DNA from 4 places in the Mesorhizobium sp. BHscii genome. Region 2 is predicted to be linked to each of the others. Evidence: predicted binding sites of a transcription regulator. Region 2 holds the regulator's gene; each other region holds the start of a gene.

Region 1 (4,149 bases), on a different contig from region 2:
GACCGCTATCTGAAACGTTTCGATCATGCGCCAGAAAACCCGCAGGAGGAACCCTGGCTCGACATTTGGGGGTATCATGCGGCCGACGAGCTGGGCCATGCGGGGCACTCCCCCTGCCAGTTGTTCCGGCGAAGGTGCGACCTGCCCGGCGGAAACGATCACGAGAGCGGCCAAAGCGACGGCAAAGCTGAAAGTGAGGGGCGAGATCGATGGAATCCGGCTCGGCGAAAGGCGGTCATGCATCGAAGACGTCTTTCAAATCAGCGCGGGTGACATGCGCCGTCGGCCGGTCGAAGAAGACCTTGCCCGCCTTGAGCGCTATCAAGCGATCGGAGTAGTCGAGAGCATGTTCCATGTCGTGCGTGGTGTAGACCAAGGTGATCGCTTGTTCCTGGGTGAGCTCGGAGAAAACTCGCATCACATCATGTCCAGCCGCCGGATCGAGACTTGCCGCCGGTTCGTCTGCTATCAAAAGCTTCGGACGCCGGATCAACGCACGGGCAATCGCCACCCGCTGCGCCTGCCCTCCAGAAAGCACGTCGGCGCGGGCGCCTGCCTTGCCGAGAAGCCGCACGTCGGCGAGCGCCTGCATTGCTTCCTCGCGCCAGTGTTGCTTTGCGATGGAATGGTGCCAGCCGCGCCAGCCGCCGGGCAGCCCGAGCTTGCCCTGCAAAACGTTTGTAAGAACGGATTGGCGGCTAACCAGTCCGTGATGCTGGAAGACAAATCCGATCTGCCTGCGTATGCGCCGCAGCTGGGCGACGGACGGCGCCGAGCGGAAGCTCTCGCCGAGGGTGGCGACCTCGCCACCGCTCGACGGTAAAAGACCGATGAGGCATTTGAGCAGGGTGGATTTTCCAGCACCGTTCGAGCCAATCAGGGCAACCCGTTCGCGCGATGCTATGTTGAGGCCGATACTGGAGAAAACGACCTTTCCGTTCGCATAGCTCTTCGCAAGATCGTGCGCGCGAATGATTGCTGTCATAGTGACCTCTTGGCCCGGACGGGACTACGAAATAGACCGGCGGTTAACCGCCGGCCTTTGCGATGAAAAGGAGCAAGCCTCAGTTTACGAAGTCGGTGAGGGTCTCGATTCCGATCGTGCGGTACATCGAGCGGACATAGTCGTAGTCCGAGTCCCTGACATCAGTCAGAAAGAAACCGCCCTTGAATTTCTGGTTGTCCTCGCCTGTCAGGATCGCTTTCATCAGCTCGTTGCCATTCTTCGCAAAGGCATCGCGGACCTTGACGAACACGTCGTCTGAAATGTCCTTACGGGCGACAAGAATGTCGTTCGGCAGATCGCGGCCCCGTGCGATTACCGAGAAGGCAGTGTCGGGGAACGCTTCCCGGACCGAGTTCAGATAACCGAAATTCAAGCCGATAGCGGCGATGTCGCCGCGGATGAGAGCCTCAGCCGCGATATTGCGCGATATGATCACTGGCTCGTAGTCGGTGGCATATTTCAGGTTGAAATCGGCCAGCGCCTGCGCGGGGCCGAGGTGCTGGGAGGTCGAGCCTACCGAGCCGAATGCAATCTTCTTGCCCTTCAAGTCTTCAATCGAGCGGATCGGTCCATTCGCCAGTACGGCGATCTGAGCGAAATAATCGGGGCGCTGCCAGGCAACAACAATCTTCGGCTGGCTTAATTCCTTCATGACCACGTATTCAGCAGGACCGGTCAGGACGAGATCGACCTGCCCGGAATTCATGGCCTCGACGGCGGTGGTCCGCGAGCTGACTGGAAACAGCTCGATATCCAGGCCGGTCGCCTCTTCAAGGGCGGTCTGGAAAGCGCCGAATTCCTGCTGAAGAGCCTCCAGTCCCTCCATGTCGGTTACCGCGAATTTCACCGGCTCCGCAAAAGCTGGAAGAGCGGAGGCAAGCGTCAGCGCGAGTGCGGTTGCGATGGTGCGGATCATCATTTTCCCTTTGCTGTATAGACAGGAAACTGTTACCCGCTAATCCGTATACGCAGCAGATGACGTGCTCGTGACATTTCGTCGGCGCCACCGGCAGGCTTTGCTTTTAGAGGGATACAGTGAACTGGCACATCCAGGGTGGTCGCATCCTTACCGACCGGGGACTTGAAACCGCGGACCTGAGCATTGCCGGCGGGATACTGTCAGAGATCCAAGCGGCCCATGCGTCCATAATCGATGCCGATGGTCTGCTCGTGCTTCCGGGGATCGTCGATATCCACGGCGACGGCTTCGAGCGGCAAATCATGCCGCGGCCGGGTGTCCGCTTCGACACGGCGCTGGCGTTGAAAGATACGGACCGCCAGCTTGTCGCCAATGGAGTAACCACAGCCTTTCACGGCGTCACGGTGTCATGGGAGCCCGGACTTCGCTCGCTCGAAGCCGCCAAGCAACTGATCGGCGCGCTCTGCGATCTCCGCGATACTCTTAGCTGCGATACGCGTGTGCATCTGCGCTGGGAGACCTTCGCGCTTGATCAGATGGCGCAGGTCATACAATGGCTCTCTCTTTGGCCGCGACCGATCATTGCTCTCAACGACCATACGACCGGGTCGGTATTGAACGGCACGATCGCCCGCAAGATCGGCCAGATGGCGGACCGGTCCGGCTTGAGCCGTGAGCAGTATATGGCGTTGCTCGATCAGATTTGGTCCCGCCGAGCCGACGTAGCGATCGCGATCGGGAAGCTGGCCGCGACTGCACGGGCCAATGGCAATGTGCTTCTTGCCCATGACGAAGCGTCTCCCGAAGAACGTATGTATTTCCGCGGTCTCGGTGCAAAGGCTTCGGAATTTCCACTGACGCTCGAAACGGCGAAAGCCGCGCGGCAAATGGGCGAGGATGTGATCCTCGGCGCGCCCAATGTCGTGCGCGGCGGCAGCCATAATGGAGCGCTGAATGCCACCGAGGCCATCAGAGCCGGGCTCTGCACGGTGCTGACCAGTGACTACCACTATCCCTCGCCTCTGCATGCCGCCTTCAGGCTGTCTTCTCCGGGGGCCAGCGATTTCCCCACGATCTGGAATCTGGTCTCGGCAAATCCGGCCCGGGTAGCCGGCCTTGACGATCGCGGGTTGCTTGTTGCCGGGCGCCGAGCGGATCTGATCCTCGTCGATGCCGGCGATCCAGAGCATCCGCGTGTGGTGGCCACCATGGTTCACGGACAAATTGTCTATTCCTCTCGACTCTCGCGCGTAAACCGACGGTCGGCACACCGATCGCCGGTGAATAAAGCTTCATGAACCAGAATACGAAAATCCCAACACCACACGAGCGCAGCGTCAATCGTCTTCTGGCCTTTGACGGGCTGGTCTTTCGGCCACGCAGCGATTCGCCGATCTGGCAGCAGATCTACGATCACATCTTCAATCTGATCGAGAGCGGCTGTCTTCCGCCGGGCAGCCAACTTCCCGGAGAAACGCATCTGGCGGAGAAACTCGCGGTCACCCGCATTACACTTCGCCGGGCGCTGCAGCAGTTACAGCATGAGGGCCACCTCACCGCTCGCAAGGGCGTCGGTATCTTCGTACGAAACCTACCCTCGACATTCACGGTTCGCGACGGCCAGCGCTTTCTCGACAATTTCGAAGCTCATGGCCAGGAAATCGGCACCAAGACGCTGCTGATCGTCCGGGAACCAGCAGAACCGGCCGTGGCGGAGCGGTTGCGTCTCGCACCTGATGCCACCATTATCCGGCTGTGCCGGATCAGAACGTCCGATAAGCAGCCGGTCTACGTCAATACCAAGGTCTTTCCAGCCAATCTCTTTCCTGATTTCGAGCAGACGTACGACGTGCGTCAGTCGGTGACCGATGTTTTCCGCGCGCATGGCATCGAGAATTACCGGCGGGCCGAGACGCGCATCAGTGGCGGCTTTGCGTCCCCTGATGAAGCCGGAATCCTGCGGCTGACACCCGGAACACCAGTATTCCGCATCAATGCCGTCAACGAGGACCGCAACGGCATACCAATCGAATGGACCCGCGGCTGCTGGCCGCTGACGTCTGTCGAGTTCGTGTTCTGATCCTGGCGCGATGGCGCGCTCAACATGCTCTTCGCCTCAGCCCATGGTTCCTGGGGCGTAGCGATCAGCACGACCAGTTCATGATGTCGGTCGGCCATTGGGTCGGCTTTAGACGGACCCCACAAGCCGGTCGAGAAAAGGCCG
Region 2 (4,149 bases):
ATCGTTGAATCGAGCCTGAAGAAAGCCGGTCTGTTCAACGAGGTCAAGGATCGCCTGCTCGAGGCGGGCACCGGTCTCTCCGGCGGACAGCAGCAGCGCCTGTGCATCGCGCGCGCCATCGCCGTGTCGCCGGAAGTGATTCTGATGGACGAGCCCTGTTCGGCGCTGGATCCGATCGCCACCGCCCGCGTCGAGGAACTGATCGACGAACTGCGCCAGAACTACACGATCGTCATCGTCACCCACTCGATGCAGCAGGCAGCCCGCGTGTCGCAACGCACGGCGATGTTCCATCTCGGCTACCTGGTCGAGGAGGGCGCAACCGACAAGATGTTCACCAATCCCGACGACAAGCGCACCCAGGACTACATCACCGGCCGGTTCGGCTGAGCGGTCCGGCGGCGAATTTCGAACACGAGGACAGGATCATGGGTGAACACACCGTCGCATCTTTCGACGAGGAACTGGAGCACATCGACAGGCTGATCCGCGACATGGACGAGCTCGCCGCCGCGATGGTCGCAGCCTCGATCCGCGCGTTGCTTGCGTCAGACAATGCGATGGCGCAGCGTGTCGTCTCGGACGACGCCATCATGGATGCGCGGCAGCGCGAACTCGACGATAGCGCGATCACGCTGATCGCCAAGCGGCAGCCGATGGCGCAAGATCTGCGCGCCGTGGTTGGCGCAATCCGCATGGCCGGCGATCTCGAGCGCATCGGCGATTTGGCCAAAAACATAGCCAAGCGGGTCAGCGCAGTCGGGCAGAGCGCCACGCCGCGTAATCTGTCGCACGGTATCGACGCGATGGCGGATCTCGTTCTTGTGCAGCTCCGCGGGGTGGTCGAGCACTATGTGTCGCGCAATGCCGGCGCGTTGAAAGAGCTGCGCGCCGACGACCAGAAGATCGACGTGAAGTACACGGCGGTTTTCCGCGAACTCCTGACCTACATGATGGAGGATCCGCGCAACATCACCGCCTGCACGCATCTTCTGTTTTGCGCCAAGAATCTCGAACGCATCGGCGATCATGTCACCAACATCGCCGAAAACGCCTACTTTGTCGTGACCGGGCAGCAATTGCCGGCGGATCGCCCGAAGCTCGACGAAACGACGATGTCGGCGCCGGCGACATGACAGGAGTGACCGGCCGATGATCGCGCCGCGCATCATGGTGGTGGAGGATGAAGAGCCGCTGGGCGTCCTCCTCCGCTACAATCTGGAATCCGAAGGCTATCAGGTCGAGGTGGTGACGCGCGGCGACGAGGCCGAAATCCGGCTGCAGGAAAATGTGCCCGATCTTCTGGTGCTCGACTGGATGGTGCCGGCGGTTTCGGGCATCGAGCTTTGCCGGCGCCTTCGGGTGCGTCCCGAAACCGAGCGGCTGCCGATCATCATGCTGACCGCGCGCGGCGAGGAGAGTGACCGGGTTCGCGGCCTTTCCACCGGAGCCGACGACTATCTGGTCAAGCCGTTCTCGACACCGGAATTCATGGCCAGGGTCAAGGCGCTGCTGCGCCGCGCCAAGCCGGAAGTACTGTCCAGCGTGCTGAAGGTCGGCGACATCATGCTCGATCGCGAATCGCACAGGGTCTATCGCAAGAAGAGTGAGATCCGGCTCGGACCGACCGAATTCCGGCTGCTCGAATTCATGATGCGGCACCCGGGTCGGGTCTTCTCGCGCAGCCAGTTGCTCGACAATGTCTGGGGCGAGACGATCTACATCGACGAGCGCACGGTGGACGTCCATGTCGGCCGGTTGCGCAAGGCAGTCAACAACGGCCGCATGCCCGATGTCATCCGCACCATCCGCGGCGCGGGCTATGCGATCAGGGAAGACTAGGGATGTGCTGATATTCAGGTGATGCCGGCCTGCGAACGCCGGCTTCCTGCGCTTCCGGTGCTCACGTACCAAAAAGTACGCTCCGCTCCGGTTCTCGGAACCCACTCTCGACTCGGCCTGACCTGAATCTCAACACCACCCCAAGTCGCCGGGGAGCCCTGCCTTCGAGTTCAAGCCACGTTCTTTCCGACCGAGCCGGCTCGTGCCTGGATGCTCGGCGCGAAGATCTCCTGGTCGATGAAGCTCAGCGCCCGCATGGCGCAGCCTTCTCGGATCAGCGGCAGTTCGTTCGGCTCGGTGTCGAAGGAAATCGAACCTGAATGCTGGCCGCCGGCGGTCTGGGCGATGGCCTCGCGCAGGGCCGGCTCGATCAGGTCGAAGGCGGCAGCGCTGGCACCGACCATGGCGACCGGCGCCGGATCGATCAGCGCGAACAGGCTGCCGAGCCCGAAGCCGAGCGCCTCGCCGGCCTTGCGGTAGGCTTCGCGCTCCGGTCCGTCCGTCTCGCGCGCCCGGGCCGCCAGTGCCCGCATCTCGGCGTCGCTGACATCGGCGACCGGCTCGGCGTTCTCGCTCAATCGCCTTGCGTTGCGCCAGATAGCGTAGTTGCCGGCATAAGCCTCGACGCAACCGCGCCGCCCGCAGCGGCAAAGCGCGCCGCCCGGCCGATGAATCATGTGGCCGAATTCGCCGCCTGAGGAATGGGTGCCGGTGAACAGTTCGCCCTTCAGCACCAGCCCCATACCGATGCCATGCGAGAGCAGGATGGCGATGAAATCGTCGCGGTAGCGATCCGGGTCGCGCCAGCGCAGCGCCACGGCCATCATGTTGCAGTCGTTCTCCATGATGGCCGGGATGCCGAACTCGCGTTCCAGAATGTCGGCGAAGGCGATGTTCGTCTGCGGCGTGATCGGCGACCACAACATGGCGCGCGCATGGGAATCGGTAATACCCTGGATCGCCAGCGCGATGCGGGCGACGCTTTGGACCTCGAGGTCGGGGTCTTCGAGCCGGCGCCGGACGATGGCGACACATTCGTCGATCAGCTCGTCGCGCGACATGGTCAGCGTGTCCAGCCGGCGCTGTTCCTCGGCGACCACTTGTCCGGCATAGTCGATGACAGCGACCGACAGGAAATTCAGCGACAATACGACGGCCAATACCGCAGCGGCTTCCGGATTGAGGCTGAGGCCAACCTGCGGCCTGCCACGTTTCAGCGAAACGGTCTCACTCGCCTTGCTCTCGGCCAGGATGCCTTCCTGGATCAGGTCGGAAGAGATCGCCGATATGGTCGAATGGCTGAGGCCGGTGGTTGCGGCGATCTCGGTCCGCGACGGCTGGCCTGCGCGGCGAACGGCCGAAATAACCATCGCCCGGTTGCGCCGGCGCAAATCGTCATGGCGGATCCCAACCGACATTGTTTCGCTTCCTCCTTGGCGCGGCCGCTCATGAATCGGAAGCCGTCGGGCCGACAAATACTGGCAGAAGCAGAAGGACCTGTCATTGTTTATTCCGAGGCTCGAAAAAAAGCCGGCAGGACACCAAAATCCATCAGAATTCATGTACAGTGCTTCGGCGTTGGATCAATATTTTTTCGAGTCTCGAAAAAGCCTTTGTGCAGGCCTTCGGGCCAGTTGGTCGCGCCGTACGCGGCGCAGGAGGAATATCATGAAGAGATTCACAGCCGCCATTCTGGCGTGGGTCGCCATGTCGCTGACGCTCGCGTCGGTCGCACAGGCGAAGGACAAGGTCATTGGTGTTTCGTGGTCGAATTTCCAGGAAGAGCGCTGGAAGACCGACGAAGCCGCCATGAAGTCGGCGATCGAGGCCGCCGGCGACAAGTATATTTCCGCCGATGCACAGTCCAATCCCGGCAAGCAGCTGACCGACGTCGAGAGCCTGATCTCGCAGGGCGCCAACGCGCTGATCATCCTTGCGCAGGATGCCTCGGCCATCGGGCCGGCGGTGCAGAGGGCGCTGGACGAAGGCATTCCAGTCGTCGGCTATGACCGGCTGATCGAGAACAAGGACGTCTTCTATTTGACCTTCGACAACCAGGAAGTCGGCCGCATGCAGGCCCGCGAAGTGTTCAAGGTGGCGCCGGAAGGCAATTACGTCTTCATCAAGGGCTCGGGCGCCGATCCGAATGCCGATTTCCTGTTCGCCGGCTCCATGGAAGTGCTCAAGGATGCCATCGACAGCGGCAAGATCAAGAATGTCGGCGAGGCCTATACGGACGGCTGGCTTCCCGCCAACGCCCAGAAGAACATGGAACAGTTCCTGATCGCCAACGACAACAAGGTCGAT
Region 3 (4,149 bases), on a different contig from region 2:
GCATGAGCGAGGCCGAGCGCCGCTTCCTGATGCGCACCGACTGGGGCTTTGTCCACCAGAACCCCGCCGACGGGCTGCGCATGACGGTGTCCGCCGGCGCCAATGTCGGGGAGCGGCTGATGGCGGTCGGCGACCGCCACTATGGGAAAATCCGCGCCACTGCGGTCGACTGGCTGTCACGCGTCGAGATCGACGAGGACCGCATCGACGACGAGCCGCGCGCCTTCTCCGGCGGCATGCGCCAGCGCCTGCAGATCGCCCGCAATCTCGTCACCGGGCCGCGGCTGGTGTTCATGGACGAGCCGACCGGCGGCCTCGACGTTTCCGTGCAGGCGCGTCTGCTCGACCTGTTGCGCGGGCTGGTCACCGATCTCGGCCTTGCGGCAATCGTCGTCACCCACGACCTCGCAGTGGCACGTCTGCTGTCGCAACGCATGATGGTGATGAAGGACGGCCGCGTCGTCGAAAGCGGCCTCACCGACCGCGTGCTCGACGATCCGCGCGCGCCCTACACCCAGCTCCTTGTTTCTTCCATATTGCAGGTGTGATCATGGCAACCCCGCTTGTCGTTTCCGATGTCGCCAAGAGCTTCACCATGCATCTGCGCGACGGCATCAAACTGCCTGTCGTTACCGGCGTGTCGTTCTCGATCAGATCAGGCGAGTGCGCCGTGCTCGGCGGCCCTTCCGGCGCCGGCAAGAGCTCGATCCTGAAGATGCTCTACGGCAACTATGCGGTCGACGAAGGCCAGATCATCGTCCAGCACGGGGACGGGCTCATCGATCTCGCGACGGCGAGCCCGCGCACCGTGCTTGCCGTGCGCCGGCTCACGATCGGCTATGTCAGCCAGTTCCTGCGCACAGTGCCGCGCGTCTCCGCCCTCGATGTCGTCGCCGAACCGCTGGTCGAGCGCGGCGAGGACCGTGAAGTTGCGCGCGGCAAGGCGCGCGCCTTGCTGGGGCAGCTCAACCTGCCGGAAAAACTCTGGGCACTGCCGCCGGCGACCTTTTCCGGCGGCGAACAGCAGCGCGTCAACATCGCGCGCGGCTTCATCACCGAGCACCCGATCCTGCTGCTCGACGAGCCGACCGCTTCGCTCGATGCCAGGAACCTCGAAGTCGTGATTACGCTGATCGCGGCCAAGAAGGCGGCCGGCGTCGCCCTGCTTGGCATCTTCCATGACCGCGACGTGCGCGAGGCGGTAGCCGACCGCGTCATCGACGTGACCGCTTTTGCCGCCGGGAAAATCGCCGCATGACGCGAAAATTGTCGGAAACGCCGCTGGTCCACGAGACAGCGGAAGTCGAGAATTCGACGCTTGGCCGCTGGACCGAAATCGCCGAACGATGCCGGGTTTCGGAGAGCACGATCGGCGACTATTCCTACATGATGCAGGACTGCGGCGTCTGGTGCGCGACGATCGGCAAGTTCGCCAACATCGCCGCCAATGTGCGCATCAACGCCACCAACCACCCGACGTGGCGGCCGACGCTGCACCATTTCACCTATCGCGCCTCGGATTATTGGGACGACGCCGAGCACGAGAGCGAATTCTTCGCCCAGCGCCGCGCCAGACGCGTCACCATCGGCCACGACACCTGGCTTGGCCACGGCTCGACCGTCCTGCCCGGCGTCACCGTGGGCGACGGTGCGGCGGTCGGCGCCGGTGCGGTGGTGTCGAAGGACGTTGCGCCCTACACCATCGTCGGCGGCGTGCCGGCGAAACCAATCCGCGAACGCTTCGACCGCCACACGGCGGAACGTTATCAGGCACTCGCCTGGTGGGATTGGGACCATGCCCGCCTGCGCGCCGCGCTCTACGATTTCCGCGCCCTTTCGGCGGAAGCGTTTCTGGAAAAATACGGCAGCTGAAGGGGGTGAATGGTGAATAGAAAGGCCTTCACCAGCCTCTTCTGGCTGCCACCGTCACCATTCACCATTCACGGCGCGCCGCCCAAGCCTGTGGGCGGTAACAAAACTGACATCAATCCGACACCGCAGGTTCATGGCCTTGCGCTAGCGATGGTTAACAGACCTTCGAAACGCGACTGGACTGGAACTTGCCTATGTCAGCAACCTCAGCCACGCTCGAAATCCGCGGCGTCACCCGCCGGTTTGGCAAGAACACCGCCGTCAGCAATGTCGATATCTCGATCCCGCACGGTCAGATGGTCGGCATCATCGGCCGCTCCGGCGCCGGCAAGTCGACCCTTTTGCGCATGATCAACCGCCTCATCGATCCGAGCCAAGGGTCGATTTTCTTTGAAGGTGCCGAAGTCTCCAGCCTGCGCGGCTCGCTGCTCAGGCGCTGGCAGCGCGATTGCGCCATGATCTTTCAGCAATTCAACCTGGTGCCGCGTCTCGACGTGCTGACCAATGTGCTGCTCGGCCGGCTCAATCACCGCTCGACGATTGTCAATCTGCTCGGTGTCTTCTCTCGCGAGGAACGGGCCGAGGCGATAGCGGCGCTCGAGCGTCTCGACATTGCCCGCGCGGCGCTGCAGCCGGCCGGCACCTTGTCCGGCGGCCAGCAGCAGCGCGTCGCGATCGCCCGCGCCATGATGCAGCAGCCGAAAGTTATCCTCGCCGACGAGCCGATCGCCTCGCTCGACCCGCTCAATGCCAAGGTGGTGATGGATTCGCTGCAGGACATCAATCTGCGCGAAGGCATCACCGTCGTCACCAATCTGCACACGCTGGATACTGCGCGCACCTATTGCAACCGCATCATCGGCATGGCTGCCGGCAAGGTCGTGTTCGACGGCCCACCCGAAGATCTCAACCGTGAGGCGGTGCGCATGGTCTACGGTGCCGACAGCAATGGCTGTGAAATCTCCGAGGCCATCACCTCGACCAGCGTTACCATCAAGCAAAAAATCGCCGCATCCGCAGGACCGCTCGAGCCCGCATTTCCTGGCTACTAGTTCGATGATCCCGACAAGTGGATACCGGTATCCAGAAAGGATCATGGACAAACAAAAGAGCGCCTGGATCGCCAGCCCGCGTCAAGGGCGCTGTCAAAATTCGAACGCTGCCGGCGCGATGCCGGAATCAACAGGAGAGACGCGAAATGTTTAGAAAGATACTTTTCGGTGCCGTTTCCATCCTCGCCATGGCCATGGGCGCGGTCCAGGCACAGGACCTGAAGGAATTCCGCGTCGGCATTCTGGGCGGCGAGAACGAAGCCGATCGCCTGCGCAACTATCAGTGCTTTGCCGACCACATCAAGGAAGTACTGGGCGTCGAGAAAGTTTCGCTGTTCCCGGCCGCCGACTACGACGGCGTCATCCAGGGCCTGCTCGGCGGCACGCTTGACTATGCCGAGCTCGGCGCTTCCGCCTATGCCAAGATCTATCTCGAAAACAAGGACGCGGTTCAACCGATCCTGACGACGATCCAGACCGACGGTTCGACCGGCTACCATTCGGTCATGGTCGCCCGTGCCGATTCCGGCATCAAGACACTCGCCGACATGAAGGGCAAGAAACTCGGTTTCGCCGATCCCGATTCGACTTCTGGTTATCTGATCCCAGTCACGTCACTGCCCAAGGACATCGGCATGGATGTGAAGAGCTACTTCGCTTCGACTGGTTTCGGTGGCGGCCATGAACAGCTTGTCCTTGAAGTCCTGAAGGGCACCTTCGATGCCGGCACCACCTGGGCCTCCGGCGTCGGCGATTTCAAGGACGGCTACAGCTCGGGCAACCTCCGCAAGATGGTCGACAAGGGCGTGCTCAAGATGGACGACCTCGTCGAATTGTGGCAGTCGCCGATGATCCCGAACGGCCCGTTGGTCTTGCGTACGTCCATCGACGCCGGCGCCAAGCAGAAGATCACCGATTTCCTGACCAAGCTTCCGGAAACCGATCCGGCCTGTTTCTCCGCGATACAAGGCGGCGACTTCAAGGGCTATTCGCCGGTCACCCCGGAATTCTATCAGGCAATCATCGATGCCCGTAAGGCGAAGATCGGCTCGTAAGTAAACTGCCACAACGCCGCCGGGGCCATGTGCCGCCGGCGGCGTTGCCGCATCAGGGGCCGGGGATCTATCGATGAGTGCGACCGATGTTTACCGCGCGCCTGCGCTTTCACCGGAGGCAGCCACAGTCGAGCGGCACTGGCGCGACCTCGCCGCTCGCCGGCGCCTTT
Region 4 (4,149 bases), on a different contig from region 2:
CGTGGATCTTCAGGACCGGCTACCGGCTGCGGAACTGACCGGCTTACAGCACGCTGAGCCGTGGGCTAGGCCGGCATCCCCTGAAAGATTGCCCTGGACGGCGGTCGAATAGGCGAGCGAGAAATCGCCATGCCGGCGGACCAGCGCCAGGCGCTCGGCATGGGTCAGCTCCTGCCGGGTGACCTTGGGCGCGGCGCCCTCGAGCAGGCGGTCGAAATGATTGCGCAAGGAGGGCACGGTCGAGATTCCGCGTGCCGCGCTTCGGAATTGGGATACCCGCAAGCTCGCGGGCTTCGAATCATTGGTGGCAGCGAGAATTGAACGGAAGCCGTTGGCAATTGGGAATAAATTGGCAAGCGGGCATAAAAAAGGAGGGGCTTCGGTCGAGCCAAAACCCCTCCCCAACGATTTACCAGCGTGGACCTGGGAGCGCGATGATCTCTAGACCGCGATCTTGCCACCGCCCTGTTTGGTGATGGCGACGACCGACGGCCGCACCGGCATATCGGGCTTGAAGTCAGGCCAGCGGGTCGACGGGTCCTCGTAGTAAGAGGGACGGCCAAAAGCCTCCCAGTCTTCGCCGCCATCGGCCGGATGCTGAACCGCGACGAAGGCGGTCTGGTCGTCGGGCGTGAATAGCGGGCCACACAGTTCAGCACCGATCGGCACGCGGAAGAACAGCTTTGATGTCGCCCGCGCCTCGCCTTCGGTGTCGACCGCCCACAGGCCGTCGGTGCGGCCGGTGGCTTTCGGGCCCTGGCCGTCGGTCGAGACCCAGAGCCGGCCGGCCGCATCGATGGCGCAATTGTCCGGCATGCCGAACCAGCCATTGGCGGTGGTCGCGGTCGAGAAGGTGGCGCCGACTTCGGCCACAGCGGGATCACCGCATTTCAGCAGCACTTCCCACTTGCCCTTGGTGGCAGTGAAATCACCACCGTCCTCGACGATCTCGATGATGTGGCCGAAGGCGTTTTCGGCGCGCGGGTTGGCGGCGTCGACCTGCTCGGCCTTGCGTTTAGAATTGTTGGTCAACATGACGTAGACTTTGCCAGTCGTCGGATTCGGCTGGATATCCTCGGGGCGGTCCATCTTGGTGGCCCCGAGCAGATCGGCGGCACGGCGCGTCTCGATGAGCACGTCGGCCTGGCTGGCAAAGCCGTTCTCCGCCGTCAGCGGGCCCTGGCCGAAGACGATGGGCAGCCATTCGATCGACCCGTCCTCGGCGAATTTGGCGACATAGAGCGTGCCGTCGTCGAGGAGATCCATGTTGGCGGCGCGGTCCTCGGCGTTGAATTTGCCGGCCGTGACGAATTTGTAGACATAGTCGAAGCGTTCGTCGTCGCCGAGATAGAAGACGACACGGCCATCCTTGGCGACGATCGATTCAGCGCCCTCATGCTTGAAGCGGCCCATGGCAGTGCGCTTCCGCGGCACCGAGGTCGGATCGTTGACGTCGACCTCAACGATCCAGCCGAAGCGATTCGGCTCGTTCGGCTCCTTGCCGATGTCGAAGCGGTCGTAATGCGCAGCCCATTCATAGGCGCCTTCGGGAATCCCCAGGCGCTTGTAGTTGGCGGCTTCCTTGTGGCCTTCCTGCAGCTCGCCCGAGAAATAGCCGTGTATGTTTTCCTCGGCCATGACGTAGGTGCCCCAGGGCGTGACGCCGCCGGCACAGTTGTTGACGGTGCCGAAGACCTTCGTGCCGGTCGGATCGGCACTGGTCTTGACCCGGTCGTGGCCGGCGGCGGGGCCGGACAGTGCCATCTCGGTGTTGGAGGTGATGCGGCGGTTGAGCTTGCCGTCGCGCACCACCTGCCATTTGCCTGATACCTTGCGGATCTCGACGATGGTGCCGCCATGCGCGGCCATCTCGATATCGACCTGTTCCTTGCTCAGCGGCGCCTGCTTGGCCTCGCCCTCGACGATGGTGACGAGGCCCGGGAACATCAGATGCGGATTGGTATATTCGTGGTTGACCACCAGCAGACCATGCTCGGCCGAGCCGTCGATCGGGATATAGCCGACATAGTCGTTGTTGTAGCCGAACTGTCTTTCCTGGGCCTGGGCCGACTGTTTTGCCGGATCGAAGTCCGGCGAATCAGCGAACAGCGGGTCGCCCCAGCGCAGCAGCACGTCGGCGTCGTAGCCGGCGGCGACATGATGCTTGTCATCGACGCCCGCCTCGACCTCGTCGAAGCTGAAGGCCGAGCCGCCGGCTGCGCGGGCATCGTCGGCGAGGATCAGCGCCAGCGGGCTGACGGTGGCGGCGATGGCGGTTGCCGCGAGCGATCCCTGCAGGAAGCCACGGCGCGAGAACCGCGCGGCGATGATCTCGCCCATTGTCTGGTTGTCGGTGGGATTGGTTCCTGGCCCATCGTTTTCCTCGAGCAGGCTGGTGCGGAAATGGGTGTCGGGGGAGCGACGTTCTGTCATGGGCTTGCCTCTGGCTTTCTTTGGGATGGCTTGAGCGTGCTGCTTGACTGACCGCGTATCGCCGGCAGATCACAGTTTGATGACGTTGCCGGCCAATTTCCAGCCCCGATTTCGTGTCCATGATCAGCCTCGCTTGACCGCGACCGGCGCTTCGGAAACAAGATCAGCGGCAGGCGCGGAAGGACCGCGTCGAGAGGGACAAAAAGTGAGTTTCTGGGGACTGGGGCAGCTCGGCATTTCGACGGTGATCTTCCTGCTGGCAGCGACGGCGGCCAAGCAATGGGGACTGGCGCCGAGCTTCGGCAAGATCGTTTTGACTTTGGCGCTGTATTCGGCGGGCAATCTGATCATGCTGAGGCTGATCCGTGAATTCGGCATGTCGGTGTCGTTCAGCCTGTCGGCGGTGATCCAGCTGGTGTCGGTGAACGTGGTGGCACTGGTGTTCTTCGGCGAGCGCGTCAATACGTTGCAGGCCACTGGCATCGTGCTCGCCGTCGCAGCGGTGGCGCTGATCACGCTCGGTCCCTATCTGCAAAGGCCGTAACTGCGAGGGCCGATGAAGAATACCGCAAGAAAGCTGCTCAACTGGATCGAATTCCCGGTGCTGCTGGCCGGACTGGTCATCGCCGGCGGACTGTGGGGGTTCGAGGAACTGATGGAGGTGGCGCGAGACACCACGCCGCACGCCTTCGATACGGAAATCCTGCTCGCCTTCCGTGAAGCGGGCCAGCCCGACAATCCGATCGGACCGCTATGGCTGGAAGGGGCGATGCGCGACATCACCAGCCTCGGCAGCGCCACCGTGCTCGTGCTGATCACGGCCGCCGTGATCGTCTATCTGCTGCTGATCCACAAGCCGGGACCAGCGTTTCTCGTCCTCGTCGCGGTGGCGGGCGGGCAGGCCCTGTCGAGCACGCTGAAGCTCGGAATCGACCGGCCGCGCCCCGATCTGGTCTCGCATCTCGCCGACGTGGCATCGCTTTCGTTTCCGAGCGGCCATGCGATGCTGTCGGCGGTGACATATTTGACACTGGGCAGCATGGCGTCGCGCTTCCTGCCTGGGCGAACGACGAAGATTTACGTGCTGTCGCTGGCGGTGCTGACGACCCTGCTGGTCGGCATCAGCCGCGTCTATCTCGGCGTTCATTGGCCATCCGACGTGCTGGCCGGCTGGTGCGCCGGCTTCGCCTGGGCGATGCTGTGCTGGCTGGCCGCATGGGCGCTACAGCGATGGCGCGGGCAGAGCGACGGCGCCTGAAACGGCCGTTCAGAACGACGCTACGCTAATTCTACCGTATTTCGGGCGCCTTCTTCTTCGGCGCCGCCTCGACTGTCGGTGCGGTGCTCGACCGCATCGCCGACCAGCGCCGGAACTTCATCCTCGACTGCTCGGCGGTGCCGTTCTTCGATTCGACGGCGGCCAATGTCATCGAGGGCGCCGCGCACAAGGCCAGGCGCGCCGGCGTGCGCTTCATCATATCAGGCGCTTCGCCGCAGACACGTCGCATGCTGATCAACCACGGCGTCAAGCGGCCGCTTGTGACATACGCCGCCTCGATCAGGGATGCGCGGGCGCAACTGAAGGGCAAACCAGAGACGGATTAGCAACCAGGATTTGCCGGCCGGTGGCCACCTGTTGGCACAAGCTATCCCATTGCTGAATGTCACTTTGATCCATGGCCGACACTCGACAGGTCAAAGGCTGTCATTCGAGAA

What was found. Region 2 encodes PhoB, which activates phosphate uptake and scavenging genes when phosphate is short. Its sites were predicted from a motif close to TGTCATNNANCTGTCAT; they were not measured.
Region 1: a site for PhoB is predicted at 1,982-1,998, ahead of ACWTU7_RS02290 (PhnD/SsuA/transferrin family substrate-binding protein). Genes of this name have one in related genera too.
Region 3: a site for PhoB is predicted at 1,980-1,996, ahead of phnC (phosphonate ABC transporter ATP-binding protein). Genes of this name have one in related genera too.
Region 4: a site for PhoB is predicted at 2,502-2,518, ahead of ACWTU7_RS16705 (PhoX family protein). Genes of this name have one in related genera too.

What each region holds. Positions count from the first base shown of each region.
Region 1 covers NZ_JBSPKW010000001.1:491,229-495,377, forward strand. Annotated here, with positions in the region: gene phnE (phosphonate ABC transporter, permease protein PhnE) at 1-243, opposite strand, end outside; gene ACWTU7_RS02285 (phosphonate ABC transporter ATP-binding protein) at 236-985, opposite strand; gene ACWTU7_RS02290 (PhnD/SsuA/transferrin family substrate-binding protein) at 1,065-1,925, opposite strand; gene ACWTU7_RS02295 (alpha-D-ribose 1-methylphosphonate 5-triphosphate diphosphatase) at 2,042-3,223, shown strand; gene phnF (phosphonate metabolism transcriptional regulator PhnF) at 3,220-4,005, shown strand; partial or broken gene ACWTU7_RS02305 (NUDIX domain-containing protein) at 4,114-4,149, opposite strand, start outside.
Region 2 covers NZ_JBSPKW010000006.1:92,285-96,433, reverse strand. Annotated here, with positions in the region: gene pstB (phosphate ABC transporter ATP-binding protein PstB) at 1-390, shown strand, start outside; gene phoU (phosphate signaling complex protein PhoU) at 429-1,136, shown strand; gene phoB (phosphate regulon transcriptional regulator PhoB) at 1,153-1,842, shown strand; gene ACWTU7_RS11325 (ROK family protein) at 2,013-3,260, opposite strand; gene xylF (D-xylose ABC transporter substrate-binding protein) at 3,511-4,149, shown strand, end outside.
Region 3 covers NZ_JBSPKW010000021.1:46,016-50,164, reverse strand. Annotated here, with positions in the region: gene phnK (phosphonate C-P lyase system protein PhnK) at 1-548, shown strand, start outside; gene phnL (phosphonate C-P lyase system protein PhnL) at 551-1,258, shown strand; gene ACWTU7_RS24620 (DapH/DapD/GlmU-related protein) at 1,255-1,872, shown strand; gene phnC (phosphonate ABC transporter ATP-binding protein) at 2,067-2,924, shown strand; gene phnD (phosphonate ABC transporter substrate-binding protein) at 3,071-3,979, shown strand; gene phnE (phosphonate ABC transporter, permease protein PhnE) at 4,053-4,149, shown strand, end outside.
Region 4 covers NZ_JBSPKW010000011.1:50,601-54,749, forward strand. Annotated here, with positions in the region: gene ACWTU7_RS16695 (ABC transporter permease) at 1-38, shown strand, start outside; gene ACWTU7_RS16700 (hypothetical protein) at 10-237, opposite strand; gene ACWTU7_RS16705 (PhoX family protein) at 442-2,433, opposite strand; gene ACWTU7_RS16710 (hypothetical protein) at 2,639-2,977, shown strand; gene ACWTU7_RS16715 (phosphatase PAP2 family protein) at 2,990-3,691, shown strand; partial or broken gene ACWTU7_RS16720 (sodium-independent anion transporter) at 3,724-4,038, shown strand.